One region of the Streptomyces sp. NPDC006140 genome, then DNA from elsewhere that is predicted to be linked to it. Evidence: predicted binding sites of a transcription regulator. Region 1 holds the regulator's gene; each other region holds the start of a gene.
The links. Region 1 encodes HrcA, which represses chaperone genes, less so after heat shock. Its sites were predicted from a motif close to TTNGCACTCNGNNNNNCNGAGTGCNAA; they were not measured.

Region 1 (6,911 bases):
CCTCGCTCACCGAGTCCAGCTGGACGATCAGCCGGTCCTTGCCCTCGGTGTCGAGCACCACGCAGTCCGCCCAGCGCCCGGCCCCGTCGGTGAGGACCACGTCCTCGCCGGGCCGCAGCCGCTTCACGGAGACGGCGTGCCGCCCTTCCGGCCCGTCGAGGACGTACCGGCCGCCGCCGCCCGCGTCGAAGTGGTCGACGACGAAGACCGGCGCGGTCATCGAAGGCCTCCACCCGGGATGCCGCCGCCCGACAACGCTGTCCTGGCGGCGGCGAGTTCACCGGCCAGCACCTCCACCAGCTGCCCGGCGGGCAGCTCCCGCGCCATCCGGTGCCCCTGCCCGGCCCACAGCGCCATGCCCTGCGCGTCACCGGCCTTGGCGGCGGCCTTGCGCAACGGCGAGGTGAGGTGGTGGATCTCGGGGTAGGCGGCGGGCGCGTACGGGCCGTGCTCGCGCAGGAACCGGTTGACGAGGCCGCGCGCCGGCCGCCCGGAGAAGGCCCGGGTCAACTCCGTGCGGACGAACAGGGGGTTGGTCAGCGCCTGCTTGTGCAGGGCGTTCGCCCCCGACTCGGGCGTGGCGAGGAACGCCGTGCCGAGCTGGGCCGCGCTCGCGCCGGCGGCGAGCACCGCGGCGATCTGGCCGCCGCGCATGATGCCGCCGGCGGCGATGATCGGGAGGTTGACGGCCTCCCTGATCTGGGCGACCAGCGACAGCAGGCCGATGCCGGAACCGTCCGTCTCGGGGATGTCCCGGTGGGTGCCCTGGTGACCGCCGGCCTCGACGCCCTGCGCGATGACCGCGTCCGCGCCCGCCCGTTCGACGGCCCGGGCCTCGTCGGGGGTGGTGGCGGTGACCAGGACGAAGGTGCCGACGCGGTGCAGGGCGTCGACGACCTCGCGGCTCGGGGCGCCGAAGTGGAACGACACGACGGGCACGGGGTTGTCGCGGAGCACCGCGAGCTTGGTCTCGTAGCCGTCGTCGCGGCCGCTGTCGGGGTCGCCCAGCTCGGCCTCGTACCAGGTGGCCTCGCCGGCCAGCTGGTGGGCGTAGACGTCGACGGCGGCCGGGTCGGCGTACTCCGGCTGCGGCATGAAGAGGTTGACGCCGAAGGGCCTGCCGGTGAGGCTCCTCAGCTGCTTGATCTCCTCGTACATCCCGTCGGCGGTCTTGTACCCGGCGGCGAGGAACCCGAGCCCGCCCGCCTCGCACACGGCGGCGGCGAGCTGCGGCACGGAGACGCCGCCCGCCATGGGGGCCTGCACGATCGGGAGGGGGAAGAGATCGGTCAGAGCGGAGGACATGACCGCATGTTGTCACGTCCTCCGAACAACTCCGAAACCGGCCTGCCGTGTGGCATAGACCAGAGGAACAACCTCTCGACCGCCACCCGGAAGACTCCCGTCAGCGCCCGTTGAAGGCGTCCTTCAGCCGGGAGAACAACCCCTGCTGACCAGGCTGGAATTGCCCCTGAGGCCGCTCCTCGCCGCGGAGCTTCGCCAGCTCGCGCAGGAGGCGTTCCTGTTCGGGGTCGAGCTTGGTCGGGGTCTGGACCTCGACGTGGACGATGAGGTCGCCGCGTCCGCCGCCGCGCAGGTGGGTGACACCGCGGCCGTGCAGCGGGATCGACTGGCCGGACTGGGTGCCCGGGCGGATGTCGACCTCCTCCAGGCCGTCCAGCGTCTCCAGCGGCACCTTCGTGCCGAGGGCCGCCGCCGTCATGGGGATGGTCACCGTGCAGTGCAGGTCGTCGCCGCGCCGCTGGAACATGGCGTGCGGCAGCTCGTGGATCTCGACGTAGAGGTCACCGGCCGGACCGCCACCGGGCCCGACCTCGCCCTCGCCGGCCAGCTGGATCCGCGTGCCGTTGTCGACACCGGCCGGGATCTTGACCGTGAGCGTGCGGCGGGAGCGGACCCGCCCATCGCCCGCGCACTCCGGGCAGGGCGTCGGGACGACCGTGCCGAAGCCCTGGCACTGCGGGCACGGGCGGGACGTCATGACCTGGCCCAGGAAGGACCGGGTGACCTGCGACACCTCACCGCGGCCGCGGCACATGTCACACGTCTGGGCGGAGGTGCCGGGGGCGGCGCCTTCACCGTTACAGGTGTTGCAGACGACGGCCGTGTCGACCTGGATGTCCTTCGTCGTGCCGAAGGCCGCCTCGTCCAGCTCCACCTCGATGCGGATCATGGCGTCCTGGCCCCGGCGGGTGCGCGAGCGCGGACCGCGCTGCGACGCCGTGCCGAAGAACGCGTCCATGATGTCGGAGAAGTTCCCGAAGCCACCGGCTCCGAAGCCGCCCGCGCCACCGCCCTGGGCCTGCGAGAGCGGGTCGCCGCCGAGGTCGTAGACCTGCTTCTTCTGCGGGTCCGACAGCACCTCGTAGGCGGCGTTGATCTCCTTGAACCGCTCCTGGGTCTTCGGATCGGGGTTGACGTCCGGATGCAGCTCGCGGGCGAGCCGCCGGAAGGCCTTCTTGATCTCTTCCTGCGACGCGTCGCGGCGCACGCCGAGTACGGCGTAGTAGTCCGTGGCCACTACGACTCCGCCAGGATCTGTCCGACGTACCGTGCCACTGCGCGTACCGCTCCCATCGTTCCCGGGTAGTCCATGCGGGTCGGTCCGACCACGCCGAGCTTGGCGACTGCCTCGCCGCCCGAACCGTAGCCGACCGACACGACGGACGTGGAGTTGAGTCCTTCGTGGGCGTTCTCGTGACCGATACGGACGGTCACGCCCGGATCCTTGGCCTCGCCGAGCAGCTTGAGGAGCACGACCTGCTCCTCCAGCGCCTCCAGCACCGGCCGGATCGTGAGGGGGAAGTCATGACCGAAGCGGGTCAGATTGGCGGTGCCGCCGATCATCAGCCGCTCCTCGTTCTCCTCGACGAGCGTCTCCAGAAGCGTGGAGAGCACCGTGGAGACCGTACCCCGGTCCTCGTGCTCGAAAGCCTCCGGGAGATCCTCCACCAGACTCGGCACATCCGCGAAACGGCGGTTCGCCACCCGGCTGTTGAGGCGCGCGCGCAGATCCGCGAGCGAGGCCTCGCCGAAGGGCGCCGGGCAGTCGACCACCCGCTGCTCGACCCGCCCGGTGTCCGTGATCAGCACGAGCATCACCCGCGCGGGCGCCAGGGAGAGCAGCTCCACGTGGCGCACGGTGGACCGGGTCAGCGACGGGTACTGCACGACGGCGACCTGGCGCGTGAGCTGCGCGAGCAGCCGTACCGTGCGCGCCACGACGTCGTCGAGGTCGACGGCGCCCTCCAGGAAGTTCTGGATCGCGCGCCGCTCGGGTGCGGTCATGGGCTTGACGCCGGCGAGCTTGTCCACGAACAGGCGGTAGCCCTTGTCGGTGGGGATGCGCCCGGCGCTGGTGTGCGGCTGGGCGATGTATCCCTCGTCCTCCAGGGCCGCCATGTCGTTGCGGACGGTCGCCGGGGAGACGCCGAGGTTGTGCCGCTCGGTGAGGGCCTTGGAGCCGACCGGCTCCTCGGTGCCGACGTAGTCCTGGACGATGGCGCGCAGCACCTGAAGCCTGCGTTCACTGAGCATCGCGCACACCTCCAGAAGTCTCCGCCTGCTGCCCCGCCGATTCGCGGCCTGGCACTCTGCGCGTGCGAGTGCCAATGTTCCCCGGCCCAGTGTACGGCGGTGGGGTACGCCCCCGGCAAGGCTGGTCGTGCGGCGTCGTGCCCCGGGCGGGGCGCACCGCTAGCGTCGCCGTATGACGGTGACTTGGGAAGAGCTCGGGTGGGAGCGCGTGGCCGCCGGGGTGGGGCGGTGCCGGCTGCCGGTGTGGGACTGCACGGCGGGGCTGGTCGCCGGCGAGGACGCGGCCCTCGTGATCGACGCCGGGTCGAGCCCGGCCGAGGGCGCGCGGTTGCGCCAGCAGGCGCAGTCGCTCACCGGTCACCGTGTGACACATCTCGCGCTGACCCATCCCCACTTCGACCACGTCTTCGGGGCGGCGGCGTTCCCGGGGGCGGAGGTCTTCGGCGCGGTCGGCGTGGACGCGGTGCTGACCCGCGCGCGGGACCGCGAGGAGCTGTACGCGGACGCGGTACGCAACGGCCTGAACGAGACGGTCGCCCGGGAGTCGGCGGACCGGCTCGTCCCGCCCCGGCACCTGGTGTCCGGCGAGTGGACCCTGGACCTGGGCGGCGGGCGCCAGGTGCTGCTGGCGAACGTGGGCCCGGGGCACACCGCGCACGACCTGGCGGTGCTGGTGCCGGGCGATCCGGAGGTGGTGTTCTGCGGCGACCTGGTCGAGGAGTCCGGCGAGCCCCAGGCGGGCCCGGACGCCGTGCCGTCGCACTGGCCGGCCGCGCTGGACCGGCTGCTCGCGCTCGGCGGTGAGGACGCGCTGTACGTCCCCGGTCACGGAGCGGTGGTGGACTCGGCGTTCGTCCGGGCCCAGCGGGACGCGCTGGCGACCCGTTTCGGCGTGTCTCCGTGACCACCCGCCCGGTTCTCCTATCGTCATCCGAATGCGCCAGTACTCTCCGGACCTGACCCCGCCGTGGAAGAAGCCCCAGCCGGTCCCCGAGGTCCCGGCGGAACCCGGCCTGGTGGTGGAGGAGCCCGGCAGCGGCTTCTGCGGGGCGGTCATCCGCTGCGAGGCCGGGACGGTGACGCTGGAGGACCGCTTCGGCAAGCACCGCGTGTTCCCGATGGAGCCGCGCGGCTTCCTGCTGGAGGGCAAGGTGGTGACGCTGGTCCGCCCCTCGTCCGGCGCCCCGGCCCGCCCCACCCGTACGGCCTCCGGTTCGGTGGCGGTGCCCGGCGCACGCGCGCGGGTGGCCCGCGCCGGCCGCATCTACGTCGAGGGCCGGCACGACGCCGAGCTGGTCGAGAAGGTGTGGGGCGACGACCTGCGCATCGAGGGCGTGGTCGTGGAGTACCTGGAGGGCGTGGACGACCTCCCGTCGATCGTCGACTCCTTCGCCCCCGGCCCCGACGCGCGGCTCGGCGTCCTGGTCGACCACCTCGTCCCCGGCTCGAAGGAGTGGCACATCGCCCAGTCGGTGACGAGCGACCACGCGCTGGTGGTCGGGCACCCCTACATCGACATCTGGGAGGCGGTGAAACCGTCGTCCCTGGGCATCGAGGCGTGGCCTTCGGTGCCGCGCGGGCAGGACTGGAAGACGGGGGTGTGCCGGGCGCTGGGGTGGCCGGAGAACACCGGGGCGGCGTGGCGGGGGATCCTGGCGCGGGTGCGGTCGTACAGGGACCTGGAGCCGGAGCTGCTGGGTTGCGTGGAGCGTCTCATCGACCACGTGACCGTGCCCTGACGTTTGCCGAGTCGTTCGCACATCGGGCCTGGTGGTCTGCTCTCCGCCACAGCGGAGGTGGTCCCTCGATCAGTTCGTCGACGCTGCCGAGCAGCTCGTGCTCCCCGCCGCAGCGGGGGTGGCCCCTCAGTCCACCAGGTCCCGCACCACCGCGTCCGCCAGCAGCCGCCCCCGGAGGGTGAGCACTGCGCGCCCCTCCTCGTACGGCGTCTCCTGGAGGAGACCGTCCGACAGGGCGCGGCGGGCGGCGGCGAGGCCCTGGTCCCGCAGCAACGACAGCGGCACTCCCTCCCGCAGCCGCAGCTCCAGCAGAATCCGCTCGACCCGCCGGTCCTCCTCCGACAGCACCTCACGCCCGGCCCCGGGCGACCTCCCCGAAGCCAGCGCGGCGGCATACGCGCCCGGGTGCTTCACGTTCCACCACCGCACCCCGCCCACATGACTGTGCGCGCCCGGCCCGGCCCCCCACCAGTCGGCCCCGCGCCAGTACAGCTCGTTGTGCAGACACCGCCCCGCCGCGGAGGTCGCCCAGTTCGACACCTCGTACCACTCGAACCCGGCACCCGAGAGCACCTCGTCCGCGATCAGGTACCGGTCGGCATGCACATCGTCGTCGGTCATCGGCACCTCGCCCCGGCGGATCCGCCGCGCCAGCTGCGTCCCCTCCTCCACGATCAACGCGTACGCGCTGACATGGTCCGGCCCGGCCCCCAGCACCGCGTCCAGCGACGCCCTCCAGTCCTCGTCCGACTCCCCCGGCGTGCCGTAGATCAGGTCGAGGTTCACATGCTCGAACCCGGCCGCCCGGGCCTCCGCGACACAGGCCTCCGGCCGACCCGGCGTGTGCGTCCGGTCCAGCACCTTCAGCACGTGCTGCCGCGCGCTCTGCATCCCGAAGGAGATCCGGTTGAAGCCCCCCTCGCGCAGGGCGGCCAGATACGCGGGATCGACCGACTCCGGGTTCGCCTCCGTGGTGACCTCGGCATCCGCCGCCAGCCCGAACTCGTCCCGGACGGCCCGCAGCATCCGTACGAGGTCACCGGCGTCCAGCAGCGTCGGCGTACCGCCGCCGACGAACACCGTACGGACGGGCCTCGGATCGTCCCCCAGCACCTTCCGCGCCAGGCGGATCTCGTCGACGAGCGTCTCGGCGTAGTTGTCGCGGGAGGCGAGCACGCCGCCGGTGCCGCGCAGCTCGGTCGCCGTGTAGGTGTTGAAGTCGCAGTAGCCGCAGCGGGTGGCGCAGTACGGGACGTGCAGGTAGAACCCGAGCGGGCGGTCGGCGGCCCCGGCGAGCGCGGACGCGGGCAGCGCGCCGTCCTCGGGGACCGGCTCGCCGTCGGGGAGAGCGGAAGGCATGCCTTCCATTGTCCAGCACCCGCGCGGTGCCTCCGCCCGGAGCAGCGGTCACTCCGCCTGGAGCACCAGCAGCGCCAGATCGTCCGCCGGGGGCCGTGCCCCGAACTCGTGCACGAGCCGGTTGATCCGCTCGGCTATCAGCTCGGCGTCCAGCCCGGCGCACCCGGCCAGCGCCGCCGCGAGCCCGTCCCCGTCGTCGAACTGGCGGGATCCGGAGCGGCGCTCGGTCACGCCGTCGGTGACGCACAGCAGCGT
Region 2 (6,911 bases), on a different contig from region 1:
ATGTTGAGCAGCGGGCGCGCCATGAGTTCCGTGACCCGGCCGCCCTGCCCGGCGGCGCCGCCCAGCGGACGGTCGTACATGCCCTTGACCAGGTCGACGTCCGGCTCGGTGAGCAGCGGGCCCACGATCCCGGAGACGAAGTCGGACGAGAAGTCCCTCAGGTCCGCGTCGACGAAGCAGACGATGTCCCCGCGCGTGACGAGCAGCGAGCGCCACAGCACCTCGCCCTTGCCGGGCACGGCGGGCAGCCGCGGCAGGATGGCGTCGCGGTGCACCACCGTCGCGCCCGCGGCGGCGGCCACCTCCGACGTGCGGTCGGTGGACCCCGAGTCGACGACGACCAGCTCGTCGACGAGCGGGACCTGCCGCATCAGGTCGTGGCGGATGACGGAGGCGATGTCGCCGACCGTCTCCTCCTCGTTGAGCGCGGGCAGTACGACGCTGACCGTCTGGCCCGTGCGCTGCTTGGCGGCCAGGATCCGGTGGAGCGGACGCTCGGTCGCGGACCAGGAACGGGTGCTCAGCCAGCGCTCGACTTCTTCCAGCACCGTGGCGGCTCCTTAGCGTTCTCTCGGCGGGACGGATTGTGAGCCATCTCGCGGTTCGGACGACTATCTCAAGGGTCCTGGTCGTCGGTTACAGTCTTGAACAACGCGGATGACCATCGCATGTCCGGGGTCAACCGTTGTTTACAACCACATACAGCTCATCCAGAGGGGCAGAGGGATACGGCCCGATGAAGCCCCGGCAACCCTCCAGTCGGTACTCGTAGGTCACTGGCGACCACAGCGCGAGGCTCCCGGCTAGGGAAGGTGCCAAATCCGTCTCACGGCGAGATGCGTCGTGAGGAAGATGAGGAGAAAGGGCCTCGCCTCACATGGCTGTGCAGACTGTTGCAAGCACCACGAACTCCACGGTAGACCTCGGCCCGGCCGCCGCTCTGAGCTGCCGCGAGTGCGGTCACCGCGTCCCCCTCGGCCCGGTCTTCGCCTGCGAGGAGTGTTTCGGCCCGCTGGAGATCGCTTACGACTTCTCCGCGTACGACGCCGAGGAGCTCCGCAAGCGGATCGAGGCGGGTCCCGCGAACATCTGGCGTTACGCGCCGCTGCTGCCCGTCCCGGCCGACGTGGCGGACAAGCCGAACCTCAACCCGGGCTGGACCAAGCTGATCAAGGCCGACAACCTCGCCCGTGAGCTGGGTGTCGACGCCGGCAAGCTCTTCGTCAAGGACGACTCCGGCAACCCGACGCACTCCTTCAAGGACCGCGTCGTCGCCCAGGCCCTGGAGGCCGCCCGCGCCTTCGGCTTCACCACCCTCTCCTGCTCCTCCACCGGCAACCTGGCCGGCGCGGTGGGCGCCGCCGCGGCCCGCGCCGGCTTCCGCTCCTGCGTGTTCATCCCGCACGACCTGGAGCAGGGCAAGGTCGTCATGGCCGCGGTCTACGGCGGCGAGCTCGTCGGCATCGAGGGCAACTACGACGACGTGAACCGCTTCTGCTCCGAGCTGATCGGCGACCCGGCCGGCGAGGGCTGGGGCTTCGTCAACGTCAACCTGCGGCCGTACTACGCCGAGGGCTCCAAGACCCTGGCGTACGAGATCTGCGAGCAGCTCGGCTGGCGGCTGCCCGACCAGATCGTCGTGCCGATCGCCTCCGGCTCCCAGCTCACGAAGATCGACAAGGGCCTGCAGGAGCTGATCAAGCTCGGACTGGTCGAGGACAAGCCGTACAAGATCTTCGGCGCGCAGGCCGAGGGGTGCTCGCCGGTGTCGACGGCGTTCAAGGCGGGGCACGACGTGGTGCGGCCGCAGAAGCCGGACACGATCGCCAAGTCGCTGGCGATCGGGAATCCGGCGGACGGGCCGTACGTGCTGGACATCGCGCGGCGGACGGGCGGTGCGGTGGAGGACGTGAACGACGAGCAGGTCGTCGACGCGATCAAGGTCCTTGCGCGGACCGAGGGTGTCTTCGCGGAGACCGCGGGTGGGGTGACCGTGGGGGTGACGAAGAAGCTGATCGAGAACGGGGTTCTGGATCCGTCGAAGACGACCGTGGTGCTCAACACCGGGGATGGTCTGAAGACGCTGGACGCGGTGGCGGGCACGGGGCTGACCACGACCATTCGCCCGAACCTGGCTTCGTTCCGTGAGGCCGGGCTCGTCTGATCGTTGTCGGCTGCGGGCCGGTGGGGGCTGGTCGCGCCCACGCGGCGGAGCCGCATATCGACACAGCCCCGCGCCCCTAAAGACAGGTGCGTCACCCAACCGGAGGTTTTGAAGTCATGAGCGTCACAGTTCGTATCCCCACCATCCTGCGTACCTACACCGGCGGGCAGGCCGAGGTCGCCGCTGAAGGGGCGACCCTGGGCGAGGTCATCGCCGATCTGGAGAAGAACCACACCGGGATCGCCGCCCGGGTGCTGGACGACCAGGGCAAGCTGCGGCGGTTCGTCAACGTGTACGTGAACGACGACGACGTGCGGTTCGAGCAGGGGCTGGAGACGGCGACGCCGGACGGTGCCGGCGTGTCGATCATCCCGGCCGTCGCCGGCGGCTGAACCGGTCGACCGGCCCGATTGTTACTTGCGGTAACGGTCGTCACCGAGAGTTCATCGAATTGCCCCCTCCGTGAGAGAAGCGGAGGGGGCAATTCAGTGTGGTTGAGCGGGGTACAGTTGGGGAACGCGATGCCGATCCCCTGATCGGAAACCCTGAATTCCTGCCGCACGCCCGACAAGATGTAGCCAAAGTGTGTGCGTCTTTCGCGGCTTTTGTTCCTTTTGTGTGGCCCGACTTGCCCTGAATTCAGGCGAATTCTCCCCACATTCCGGATGCTGCGCGTCCAGAATTCTCGTCCGATTGACCTGTTGCAGACGGCAGTTGGACAGATACATTCAGCCGCGGTCGACGCGTTCCGGCGCACGCCCCCAACCGTGGGGGGTGAGGTCTGACCCGGATCCGCGAAGTGTGGATCTGTGCAAGGGCCAGTAATAGGGGAGTTAGGCATGGCTCAGGGCACCGTCAAGTGGTTCAACGCGGAGAAGGGGTACGGCTTCATCGCGGTCGACGGTGGTGCGGATGTTTTCGTCCACTACAGCGCGATCCAGATGGACGGTTACCGCACCCTGGAAGAGGGCCAGCGGGTTGAGTTCGAGATCTCGCAGGGCCAGAAGGGTCCGCAGGCCGACATGGTTCGCGTCGCCGGCTGAACGCGTTCCACGACCAACCGCAAGCGACCGGTCTTCTCTGAAGGGCCCGTACCCCCCGGGGTGCGGGCCCTTCGGCCTGTTCGAAGGCCCTTCGAGCGGCGTTCGCGGGCGGCTGACGCCCCCGCCCGAACCCGTCAGGCGCTTGCACTCGCAGGGGTCGAGTGCTAATCATTGCGTTAGCACTCTGAAGGTGAGAGTGACAACGTAAGGACCGGGTCGGTGAGGCCACGGGCCGGGTGGGGCAAGGAACCACCGGTCGGGGCCGTCCGTCGCGGGCGCGGGCGCGGTCCGAAGTAATCACCCCCAGTCCTGGAGGGACCACTTCACATGGCCAAGATCATCGCGTTCGACGAGGAGGCGCGGCGCGGCCTCGAGCGCGGCATGAACCAGCTCGCGGACGCCGTGAAGGTGACGCTCGGCCCCAAGGGCCGCAACGTCGTCCTCGAGAAGAAGTGGGGCGCGCCCACGATCACCAACGATGGTGTCTCCATCGCCAAGGAGATCGAGCTCGAGGACCCGTACGAGAAGATCGGCGCCGAGCTGGTCAAGGAAGTCGCCAAGAAGACGGACGACGTCGCCGGTGACGGTACGACCACGGCGACCGTGCTCGCCCAGGCCCTGGTGCGCGAGGGTCTGCGCAACGTAGCCGCCGGCGCCAACCCGATGGCCCTCAAGCGCGGTATCGAGAAGGCCGTCGAGGCCGTCTCCGCCGCCCTGCTGGAGCAGGCGAAGGACGTCGAGACCAAGGAGCAGATCGCCTCCACGGCCTCCATCTCCGCCGCCGACACCCAGATCGGTGAGCTCATCGCCGAGGCGATGGACAAGGTCGGCAAGGAAGGCGTCATCACCGTCGAGGAGTCCCAGACCTTCGGTCTGGAGCTGGAGCTCACCGAGGGTATGCGCTTCGACAAGGGCTACATCTCGGCGTACTTCGCGACCGACATGGAGCGTATGGAGGCCGTCCTCGACGACCCGTACATCCTGATCGCGAACTCCAAGATCTCGAACGTCAAGGACCTGCTCCCGCTCCTGGAGAAGGTCATGCAGTCGGGCAAGCCGCTGCTGATCATCGCCGAGGACGTCGAGGGCGAGGCCCTGTCGACCCTGGTCGTCAACAAGATCCGTGGCACGTTCAAGTCCGTCGCCGTCAAGGCCCCGGGCTTCGGCGACCGCCGCAAGGCGATGCTGCAGGACATCGGCATCCTCACCGGCGGCGAGGTGATCTCCGAGGAGGTCGGCCTCAAGCTGGAGAACGCCACGCTCGACCTGCTGGGCAAGGCCCGCAAGGTCGTCATCACCAAGGACGAGACCACCATCGTCGACGGTGCCGGCTCCGCCGACCAGGTCCAGGGTCGCGTGAACCAGATCCGCGCCGAGATCGAGAACAGCGACTCGGACTACGACCGCGAGAAGCTGCAGGAGCGCCTGGCGAAGCTCGCCGGCGGTGTCGCGGTCATCAAGGCCGGTGCCGCCACCGAGGTGGAGCTCAAGGAGCGCAAGCACCGCATCGAGGACGCCGTGCGCAACGCCAAGGCGGCCGTCGAGGAGGGCATCGTCGCCGGTGGTGGCGTGGCCCTGCTGCAGGCCTCCCAGGTCTTCGAGAAGCTGGAGCTCGAGGGTGACGAGGCGACCGGCGCCAACGCCGTGAAGCTCGCGCTGGAGGCCCCGCTGAAGCAGATCGCCGTCAACGGTGGTCTCGAGGGCGGCGTCGTCGTGGAGAAGGTCCGCAACCTCCAGGTCGGCCACGGCCTGAACGCCGCGACCGGTGAGTACGTCGACATGATCGCCGAGGGCATCATCGACCCGGCGAAGGTGACCCGTTCCGCGCTGCAGAACGCCGCCTCCATCGCCGCGCTGTTCCTCACCACCGAGGCCGTCATCGCCGACAAGCCGGAGAAGGCCGCCGCGCCCGCCGGCGGCGGCATGCCGGGCGGTGACATGGACTTCTGATCGACTCCGGTCGATCACCGTCCTTCGGTACCGAGGGCGGCACTCCCTGTGCGACAGGGGGTGCCGCCCTCGGGCGTGTGCGGGATCACAGGGAGGGCGGGATGCCGTGGGCGGGCCGGGCTGTTGGAATAGGCGCCCTATGCGTATGCACATACCGACCGGTACCTCCCGAGGAGTCCCCACGTGACCGACGTCGCCTCCCGCGCCGCCGACATCCTGTCCCGACCCGTGTCGCTGGGCGGCCTGACCGTCCCGAACCGGATCGCTATGGCGCCGATGACCCGCATGTTCTCCCCGGGCGGCGTCCCCGGTGAGGACGTCGTCTCGTACTACGCGCGCCGCGCCGCCGCCGGAGTCGGTCTGATCGTCACCGAGGGCACCTACGTCGGCCACGAGTCGGCCGGGCAGAGCGACCGCGTGCCGCGGTTCCACGGCGAGGAGCAACTCGCGGGCTGGGCGAAGGTCGCCGAGGCGGTGCACGCCGCGGGCGGCACGATCGTGCCGCAGCTGTGGCACATCGGCATGGTCCGCAAGCAGGGCGAGCCGCCCGTCGCCGACGCCCCGGCCGTCGGCCCCTCCGGTATCCGCACGGACGGCACCGAGGGCACCGGCAAGGCCATGACCCAGGCCGACATCGACGCCGTCATCGGCGCGTTCGCCGAGGCCGCCGCGGCCGCCGAGCGCATCGGCTTCGACGGCGTCGAACTGCACGGCGCCCACGGCTACCTGCTCGACCAGTTCCTCTGGGAGGGCACCAACCGCCGCGCCGACGCCTACGGCGGCGACCCGGTCGCCCGCGTCAAGTTCTCGGCGGAGATCGTCGCGGCCGTCCGCGAGACCGTCTCGGCCGACTTCCCCGTCATCTTCCGCTACTCGCAGTGGAAGCAGGACGCCTACGACGCCCGCCTCGCCGAGACCCCCGAGGAGCTGGAGGCCATCCTGACCCCGCTGGCCGCCGCCGGCGTCGACGCCTTCCACGCCTCCACCCGCCGCTACTGGGTGCCCGAGTTCGACGACTCCGACCTCAACCTGGCCGGCTGGACCAAGAAGCTCACCGGCAAGCCCGCCATCACCGTCGGCTCGGTCGGCCTGAGCGGCGGCGACTTCCTCAAGTCCTTCCAGGGCCAGGGCGCCGAGGTCGGCGACCTCGACAACCTCCTGGACCGCTTCGAGCGCGACGAGTTCGACATGGTCGCCGTCGGCCGCGCCCTGCTCCAGGACCCCGAGTGGGCCCGGAAGATCCTGGACGGCCGCTTCACGGACCTGGCGCCGTACGACCCGGCCGCGCTGAAGTCGCTCAGCTGACCCACGGCCGAGCCCGGAACCCGAGGCTCTGGATCTGCTTGCGTCAGTCAAGGACACTGACTGAGCGCCTGTTCACCGGCCACGTGAGGAGATCCAGATGACGACGACCGAGGCCCGCCCCCCGGCGGACGGTCCGGCCGAGCAGCCCGCCCCGGTGGTGCGCACCACCGCCGGGGCGGTCCGGGGCCGCAGGGAGGAGGGGCTCGCCGTCTTCCGCGGCATCCCCTTCGCCGCACCCCCCGTCGGCGAGGCCCGCTTCATGGCCCCGCGCCCCGCCCCCGCCTGGGACGGCATACGCGACGCGTACGCGTTCGGCCCGCCGCCCCCGCAGGACCTCGGCCTGATGGGCGGCCCGGCCCTGTTCGACGTGCCCGAGGGCGACGAGTGGCTCACGGTCAACGTCTGGACCCCCGACCCCGACCCGGCCGCCCGCCGCCCCGTGCTGGTGT
Region 3 (6,911 bases), on a different contig from region 1:
GTGTCCCGGGCCTCCTCGTCGGTGAGGTCGCGGGCCAGCCGCTCGGCCTCCTCGTGGGCCCCCGCCTCCGCCAGCCCCTCCACGATCGCCGGCACCGCGCCCGAGCGCACGGCCGGGTGCTCGATCCGCTCGGCCAGTGCTTCCGCGCGCGCCCCGTCACCCGTCGCCGCCAGGGCCCGGACGACCCCTCGCAACGCCCATCCGCGCGCGGCGGCATCGTCGTGCAACAGGGCGGCACGCTCCGCCCGGTCGAACTCGCCGAGATCCGCGAGCGCCTCGACGACCTCGATGAGCAGGTCGGACGGGGTCAGTGCGGCCTCGACCGCCGTGAGGAGAGCCTCGGCCCCGCCTTCCCGTCCGGTCCGTCGCAGCACTCCGGCGATCCGCGCCAGCACCAGGGGCCGTGCCGCGTGGTCCGCGTGCTGAGCCAGCGCCTTCGCCCGGTCGAGGTGGCCCGCCTCCGTCAGAGCCGCTGCCGCCGCCGCGAGACCGAGACCCCGTACCAGGTCGTGATCCTGCCGACGGCACAGCTCCCCGGCCCGGTCGAAGGCCCCCGCGGCCACCAGGGACCGGACGAGGTCGACCAGCAGGTCCACGCGCAGGTCGACGCCGGCCACCGTGGTGACGAGGCTCTCGGCACGGTCGAACAGCCCGGCCTTCGCCCAGCCGCGGCTCACCTCCACGAGGGCGAGGTCCCGCTCCTCGTCGATGTCGTAGTCGAACGCGTACCGCTCGGCCGCCTGCTCCGCCTCCTCCAGCAGCCGCACGGCCTCGGCATGCTCACCGGCGTCCAGCACCACGGCCGCGACGTCGGCCAGCGCCATGGCCCTCCAGTCGAGGCTCGGGATGCTGCGCGCGAGCGCCTCCGCGCGACGCACCCGGCCGAGGACGGCCCAGGCCCAGGGGAAGGTGCGGGTGACGGAGTCGTTGCGGTGCTCCAGTTCCTCCCGTCTCAGCGAGAGCCGGACCAGGTCCGTCAGGTCGGGTACGCCCGCCTCGGCCACCATCTCCTCGGCGTTGCGGATCTCGGCGAGGGCCGCCGCGTCGCCGCCGGTGACGTCGAGCATCCGGTCGTGGCGTACCGCGTCCACGGCGCAGTCGACCGCGCGCCGCAGGTCCCGTGCCTCGCGCAGGAGCCCGAAGTAGCCCGCCAGCAGGTAGTCCGGCGTTCCGTCCGGCCATCCCCGGTCCCGCCAGGTGTCCGCCCAGGCGTGCAGTCGCGCCCGGCGGCGGTCGAGTTCGGCGGTGCCGAGCATGTCCAGCGCCCGGCGCTGCAGCTCCTCGTGAGCGAGGAGGTACACGTTCAGCCGGACGCCGAACGTCCGCCCCGCCCTGGTGCGCAGCACGTCCCGCACCCGGTACGGGACCTCCCCGGTCAGCGCGGACAGGTCCTCGGCCGTCAGGCCGCCGTTCGCCGCTGTCACCAGTGCCAGCAGGTCGTACTCCAGGCCGCCGGCCTCGATCAGGCGCTTCAGCTCGCGTTCCGCCTCGGCGCGGATCGTCCGGGCGTACGGGGAGGGGGCGAGCGCGCTGACGATCGCGGGGTCGCGCAGGGGGTGGTCCTCCGGCACGTCGACCGGCAGCGGCGGGTTCCGCCGGCCCGCCACCAGGACGCGCATGCCGGACTCCGGGAGGGCGGGGAGCAGGCCGGCGATGCTGTGGGCTTCGGGGCCGGTGGTGACGCCGCGGTCCTCGTCCAGGCCGTCGAGCAGCAGGACCAGGCGCTCGCCGCGTTCGGCGCAGGCGCGGGCGGCGGCCCTGTACAGGTGCAGGAGGTGGGCTTCGCGGGTCGCCTTGGTCAGCAGGGCCGGCAGGTCTTCGCCGGCCAGTTCGGCGAGCTGTTCCAGTACGACGTCGACGTACGCCGCGACGTCGTTCTGGGCGCCCAGGCGGGCCGTGACGAAGAACGGCACGATCCTGACGCCCGCGGGCGGGTTCAGCGCGAACCACGACAGCAGCGCCGTCTTGCCCGCCCACGCCTCCGCGCGCCACCAGGCGTACGCCGGGCCGGAGTCGGCGGTGCAGAAGGCCGCCAGCTCGGCGAGTTCCCGCTCGCGGCCGAGCAGTTCGGCGGGGGCGATCCTGCGGACCTGCTCCCAGTACGCCGAGCGCACCTGCCGGGTGAAGAAGAGACGGTTGTGGTCGCCGGTGACGGCCAGCCAGACGTCCCGCCCCGCGGCCACCGACCGTTCCCACCGCTTCCCCCACAGCATGCGGTCATGATGCCAAAGGCCAGGAGGCGACGAGCGGTCCTCGTTGGGACAATGGTGCTGTTCAGCCGGACCCAGGGGGGCCGGAGGCGAGGCCATGACCTTCGTACAGCTCATCGAATGCAGGACCAGTCGGCTCGACGAGATGAACCGGCTGATGGACCGGTGGGTCGAGCAGACCAAGGGGAAGCGGACCGCGACGCACAGTGTGGTGGCGAAGGACCGGGCCGACGCCTCGCACATCGTGGAGATCGTGGAGTTCCCGTCGTACGAGGACGCGATGCGGAACTCCGGGCTTCCGGAGACCGACCGGATCTTCCAGGAGATGGTGGCGCTCTGCGACGAGGAGCCCACCTTCACGGATCTCGACGTGGTGCGGGACGAGCAGCTCAACGCGGCCACCGCGCGCCGGTTCTTCGAGCTGGCGCCCGGCCAGGGTGGCGCGCCGCCCCTCAACGACGTGTTCGTCGAGGGCTACCACGACCACGATCCCGCCAATGTGCAGGACGTGATCGGGCTGGACGCGGTGCGGCGCGAGCTGGAGGTCTGGCGGGGCGGGTTCGACTTCTCGTTCACGGTGGAGGACCAGCTGGCGCAGGGTGACCGGGTGTGCACCCGGTGGACCTGGCGGGGGCACCACAAGGGCGAGTTCCTCGGGATCCCGCCGACCGGGAAGGACGTCACCATGACCGGGACGACCATCCACCGCTGCACGCCGGACGGGAAGATCGCGGAGGGCTGGTGGCAGTACGACCGGCTGGGGCTGATGCAGCAGCTCGGGGCGCTGGACCCGCTGGAACTGTGACCCTGCCCGGGCACGAGGGAAGCCCCCGTTCCGCGCTCGGCGGTACGGGGGCTTCCGTCAGAGGTCGGTGCCTCAGTGGGAGTGGCCGTGGCTGTGGCCCGCGGCGGCCGGCTCCTCCTCTTCCTTCTTCTCGACGACCAGGGTCTCGGTCGTGAGCAGGAGGGAGGCGATGGAGGCGGCGTTCTCCAGGGCGGAGCGGGTGACCTTGACCGGGTCGATGACGCCGGCCTTGATCAGGTCGCCGTACTCGCCGGTGGCGGCGTTGTAGCCGTTGCCCTTGTCGAGCTCGGCGACCTTGGAGACGATGACGTAGCCCTCCAGGCCGGCGTTCTCGGCGATCCAGCGCAGCGGCTCGACGGCGGCCTTGCGGACCACGGAGACACCGGTGGCCTCGTCGCCGGTCTTGTCGAGGTTGCCCTCGAGGACCTTGACGGCGTGGACCAGGGCGGAGCCACCACCGGAGACGATGCCCTCCTCGACCGCGGCGCGGGTCGCGGAGATGGCGTCCTCCAGACGGTGCTTGCGCTCCTTGAGCTCGACCTCGGTGGCGGCACCCACGCGGATGACGCACACGCCGCCGGCCAGCTTCGCGAGGCGCTCCTGGAGCTTCTCGCGGTCCCAGTCGGAGTCCGTGGTCTCGATCTCGGCCTTGATCTGGGCGACGCGGCCCTGCACGTCGTCCTTCTTGCCGGCGCCGTCGACGATGGTGGTGTCGTCCTTGGTGACGGTGACGCGGCGGGCGGAGCCGAGGACGTCCAGGCCGACCTGGTCGAGCTTGAGGCCGACCTCCTCGGAGACGACCGTGGCGCCCGTGAGGACGGCCATGTCCTGCAGCATCGCCTTGCGGCGGTCGCCGAAGCCGGGGGCCTTCACCGCGACGGCGTTGAAGGTGCCGCGGATCTTGTTCACGACCAGGGTCGACAGGGCCTCGCCCTCGACGTCCTCGGCGATGATCAGCAGCGGCTTGGAGGCGTTGGCCTGGATGACCTTCTCCAGCAGCGGCAGGAGGTCCGCGATGGCGGAGATCTTGCCCTGCGTGATGAGGATGTAGGGGTCGTCCAGGACGGCTTCCATGCGCTCCTGGTCCGTCACGAAGTACGGCGACAGGTAGCCCTTGTCGAAGGCCATGCCCTCGGTGAAGTCCAGCTCCAGGCCGAAGGTGTTGGACTCCTCGACGGTGATGACACCGTCCTTGCCGACCTTGTCCATCGCCTCGGCGATGAGCTCGCCGACCTGCTGGTCCTGGGCGGACAGCGCGGCGACGGCGGCGATGTCGGACTTCTCGTCGATCGGGCGCGCCGAGGCGAGCAGGTCGTCCGAGACGGCCTTGACGGCGGCGTCGATGCCCTTCTTCAGGGCGGCCGGGGAAGCGCCGGCGGCGACGTTCTTCAGGCCCTCGCGCACGAGCGCCTGGGCGAGCACGGTCGCGGTGGTCGTACCGTCACCCGCGATGTCGTTGGTCTTGGTCGCCACCTCCTTGACCAGCTGGGCACCGAGGTTCTCGTACGGGTCCTCGACCTCGACCTCGCGGGCGATGGTCACACCGTCGTTGGTGATGGTGGGGGCGCCGAACTTCTTGTCGATGACGACGTTGCGGCCCTTGGGGCCGATCGTCACCTTGACCGTGTCGGCAAGCTTGTTGACGCCGCGCTCGAGGGCGCGACGGGCGTCCTCGTCGAACTTCAGGATCTTCGCCATGGGAGCGTGAGCCCTCTTCCGGAATCTGGGTTAAAGGCACTGCGCCCCGGGCGCCCGGCTTCTTATGTGTCGCGGGGGGCCAGGGGCGCAGCTCAAAGCAATGTGCTTCGGGTGAATTACTTCTCGACGATCGCGAGGACGTCGCGGGCCGAGAGGACGAGGTACTCCTCGTTGTTGTACTTCACCTCGGTGCCGCCGTACTTGCTGTAGAGCACGACGTCACCGACCTTGACGTCGAGCTCGACGCGCTTGCCGTCCTCGATGCGGCCCGGGCCCACGGCCAGGACGACGCCCTCCTGGGGCTTCTCCTTGGCGGTGTCCGGAATGACCAGGCCCGAGGCCGTGGTCTGCTCGGCGTCCAGCGGCTGGACCACGATGCGGTCCTCGAGCGGCTTGATGGCAACCTTGCTGGCGGTCGTCACGATCCGACCTCCCCCTTCGGAGATCTCACGGGGTTAACTGTCTGAGGTGGCGACCAGGTGGATCCGTCGTCGCGGGTGCCGGACCTGCCCGTCGCTGTGTTGGCACTCTCCTTCGTCGAGTGCCAGAGCCGAGACTATGACCGTGATTAGCACTCGGTCAAGCGGACTGCTAATTGCGAGCGGCGCGTCGGCCAGGCGGCCTCGTCGAGTGGCCCCTACAGGTAGTCCTCCAGCCGCCCCACCCGCAGCCCCTTCCCCTCGATCTGCCGCAGCAGTCGCACCGTCCGTTCCGTCAGGGTCGCGGACGCGTCGCCCGACGGGACGGAGACGATGTCGCCGGGGCGCAGACCGGGCCCGCCCCGCCGGTAGGTCAGAGCGCCGTCGGCGCCCAGGGACGCCCGCCAGAGCACGACCGCCGTGATGCCGCAGTCGGCCGCGGCGCGCAGGGTCGTCGTGTCGTAGGTGCCGTAGGGCGGGCGGAAGAGGCGGGGGCGGATGCCGAAGCGGGAGCGGAGCTTGTGCTGCTGGCCGCAGATCTCGGCGCGCTGGCCGGCGTAGGGCAGGCCGCGCAGGGCGGGGTGGTCCAGGGTGTGGTTCTGGATGGACGCGCCGACCGCGCGCAGCCGGGCGAAGTGGCCGTAGCCGGGCCCCACGACACTGTCGGTGAGGAACATGCTGACCGGGAGCCGCCGTTCGCGGACGAGGCCGACGAAGCGGGGGTCGCGTTCGGCGCCGTCGTCGTAGGTGAGGAAGACGACCGGGTCGCGGGTGGGGACGTGGTCGACGACGGGCGGGAGGGGGTGGCTCGCCGCGGGGACCGGGTCCTGGGCCCGGCCGTCGGCCGTGTCCGGGCGCCCGTCCGCCGCGCCGGCGCAGCCCGCCAGCAGGACGACGCCCGCGCACAGCGCTGCGGCGGCCGGTCGCCGCCTCACAGGTAGTCCTCCAGCCGCCCCACCGCGTACCCCTCGGCCGTGACCTTGTTCAGGAAGCGGCGGATCATGTCCGGCATCGTGCCCTTCCACTGGCCGGGGCCCCGGAAGTGGGTGAGGACGATGTCGCCGGGACGCAGCTCCCGGTCCGCCTCGCGGTACTCCCAGCGGTCGGCGAAGACCTCCTCGTTCCAGAGCGGGACGTACGCGATGCCGCAGGCCTTGGCGGCGCGCAGGGTCGCCCGGTTGTAGCTGCCGTAGGGCGGGCGGAAGAGGCGGGGGCGCTTGCCGAACCGCTTCTCCATGTAGCGCTGCATGCCGCAGATCTCGCGCTTCTGCGCCCGGTACGACAGCCCCGGCAGATAGGGGTGGTGGAGGGTGTGGTTGTTCAGCACCACGCCCCTGGCCTGCATCTTCCGGAAGTAGCGGGGGTTGTCCTTCACGAGGTAGCCGCTGAGGAACGCGCTGTAGGGGACGTCCAGGTCGCTCATCATCCGCAGGAACGCCCGGTCCTTCTCGGCACCGTCGTCGATGGTGAGGAAGACGACCTTGTCCCGGGTGGGGATCCTGGTGAAGACGGGCGGGAGGTCCGACTCCCGGTGACCCGGCACCTCGAAGCCCTCGCGGGTCCTGATCCTGGGCTTGTCCTCGGGGGCCGGCGGGGCGGCCGGCGGGATGTCCTTCAGCCCCCAGCGGTGCGCGGCGGCGACCCGGGCGGCGTGCGCGGCGCCCAGCTTGGAGGCGTACGAGTCGAGCGCGCGGGCCGGGGGCGCGTCGAGGGGCTGCTGCCCGCCGGCCGGGGTGACCTGGTCGCTGCCGCCCTGCGCGCAGCCCGGGGCGATGGCGG

Region 2: a site for HrcA is predicted at 3,384-3,410, ahead of groL (chaperonin GroEL). Genes of this name have one in related genera too.
Region 3: a site for HrcA is predicted at 5,282-5,308, ahead of groES (co-chaperone GroES). Genes of this name have one in related genera too.

Annotation. Positions count from the first base shown of each region.
Region 1 is NZ_JBEXTS010000001.1:102,402-109,312, reverse strand. Features, by position in the region: gene ABZ386_RS00440 (16S rRNA (uracil(1498)-N(3))-methyltransferase) at 1-220, opposite strand, end outside; gene ABZ386_RS00435 (nitronate monooxygenase) at 217-1,305, opposite strand; gene dnaJ (molecular chaperone DnaJ) at 1,406-2,542, opposite strand; gene hrcA (heat-inducible transcriptional repressor HrcA) at 2,542-3,558, opposite strand; gene ABZ386_RS00420 (MBL fold metallo-hydrolase) at 3,731-4,462, shown strand; gene ABZ386_RS00415 (DUF3097 domain-containing protein) at 4,494-5,297, shown strand; gene hemW (radical SAM family heme chaperone HemW) at 5,424-6,656, opposite strand; gene ABZ386_RS00405 (SpoIIE family protein phosphatase) at 6,705-6,911, opposite strand, start outside.
Region 2 is NZ_JBEXTS010000010.1:204,231-211,141, reverse strand. Features, by position in the region: gene ABZ386_RS25525 (glucosyl-3-phosphoglycerate synthase) at 1-548, opposite strand, end outside; SAM riboswitch class I at 704-859, shown strand; gene thrC (threonine synthase) at 878-2,164, shown strand; gene ABZ386_RS25515 (ubiquitin-like small modifier protein 1) at 2,281-2,556, shown strand; gene ABZ386_RS25510 (cold-shock protein) at 3,004-3,207, shown strand; gene groL (chaperonin GroEL) at 3,535-5,157, shown strand; gene ABZ386_RS25500 (NADH:flavin oxidoreductase) at 5,341-6,462, shown strand; gene ABZ386_RS25495 (carboxylesterase family protein) at 6,560-6,911, shown strand, end outside.
Region 3 is NZ_JBEXTS010000011.1:277,419-284,329, reverse strand. Features, by position in the region: gene ABZ386_RS27745 (hypothetical protein) at 1-2,213, opposite strand, end outside; gene ABZ386_RS27740 (ester cyclase) at 2,308-3,015, shown strand; gene groL (chaperonin GroEL) at 3,088-4,713, opposite strand; gene groES (co-chaperone GroES) at 4,830-5,138, opposite strand; gene ABZ386_RS27725 (polysaccharide deacetylase family protein) at 5,351-6,067, opposite strand; gene ABZ386_RS27720 (polysaccharide deacetylase family protein) at 6,064-6,911, opposite strand, start outside.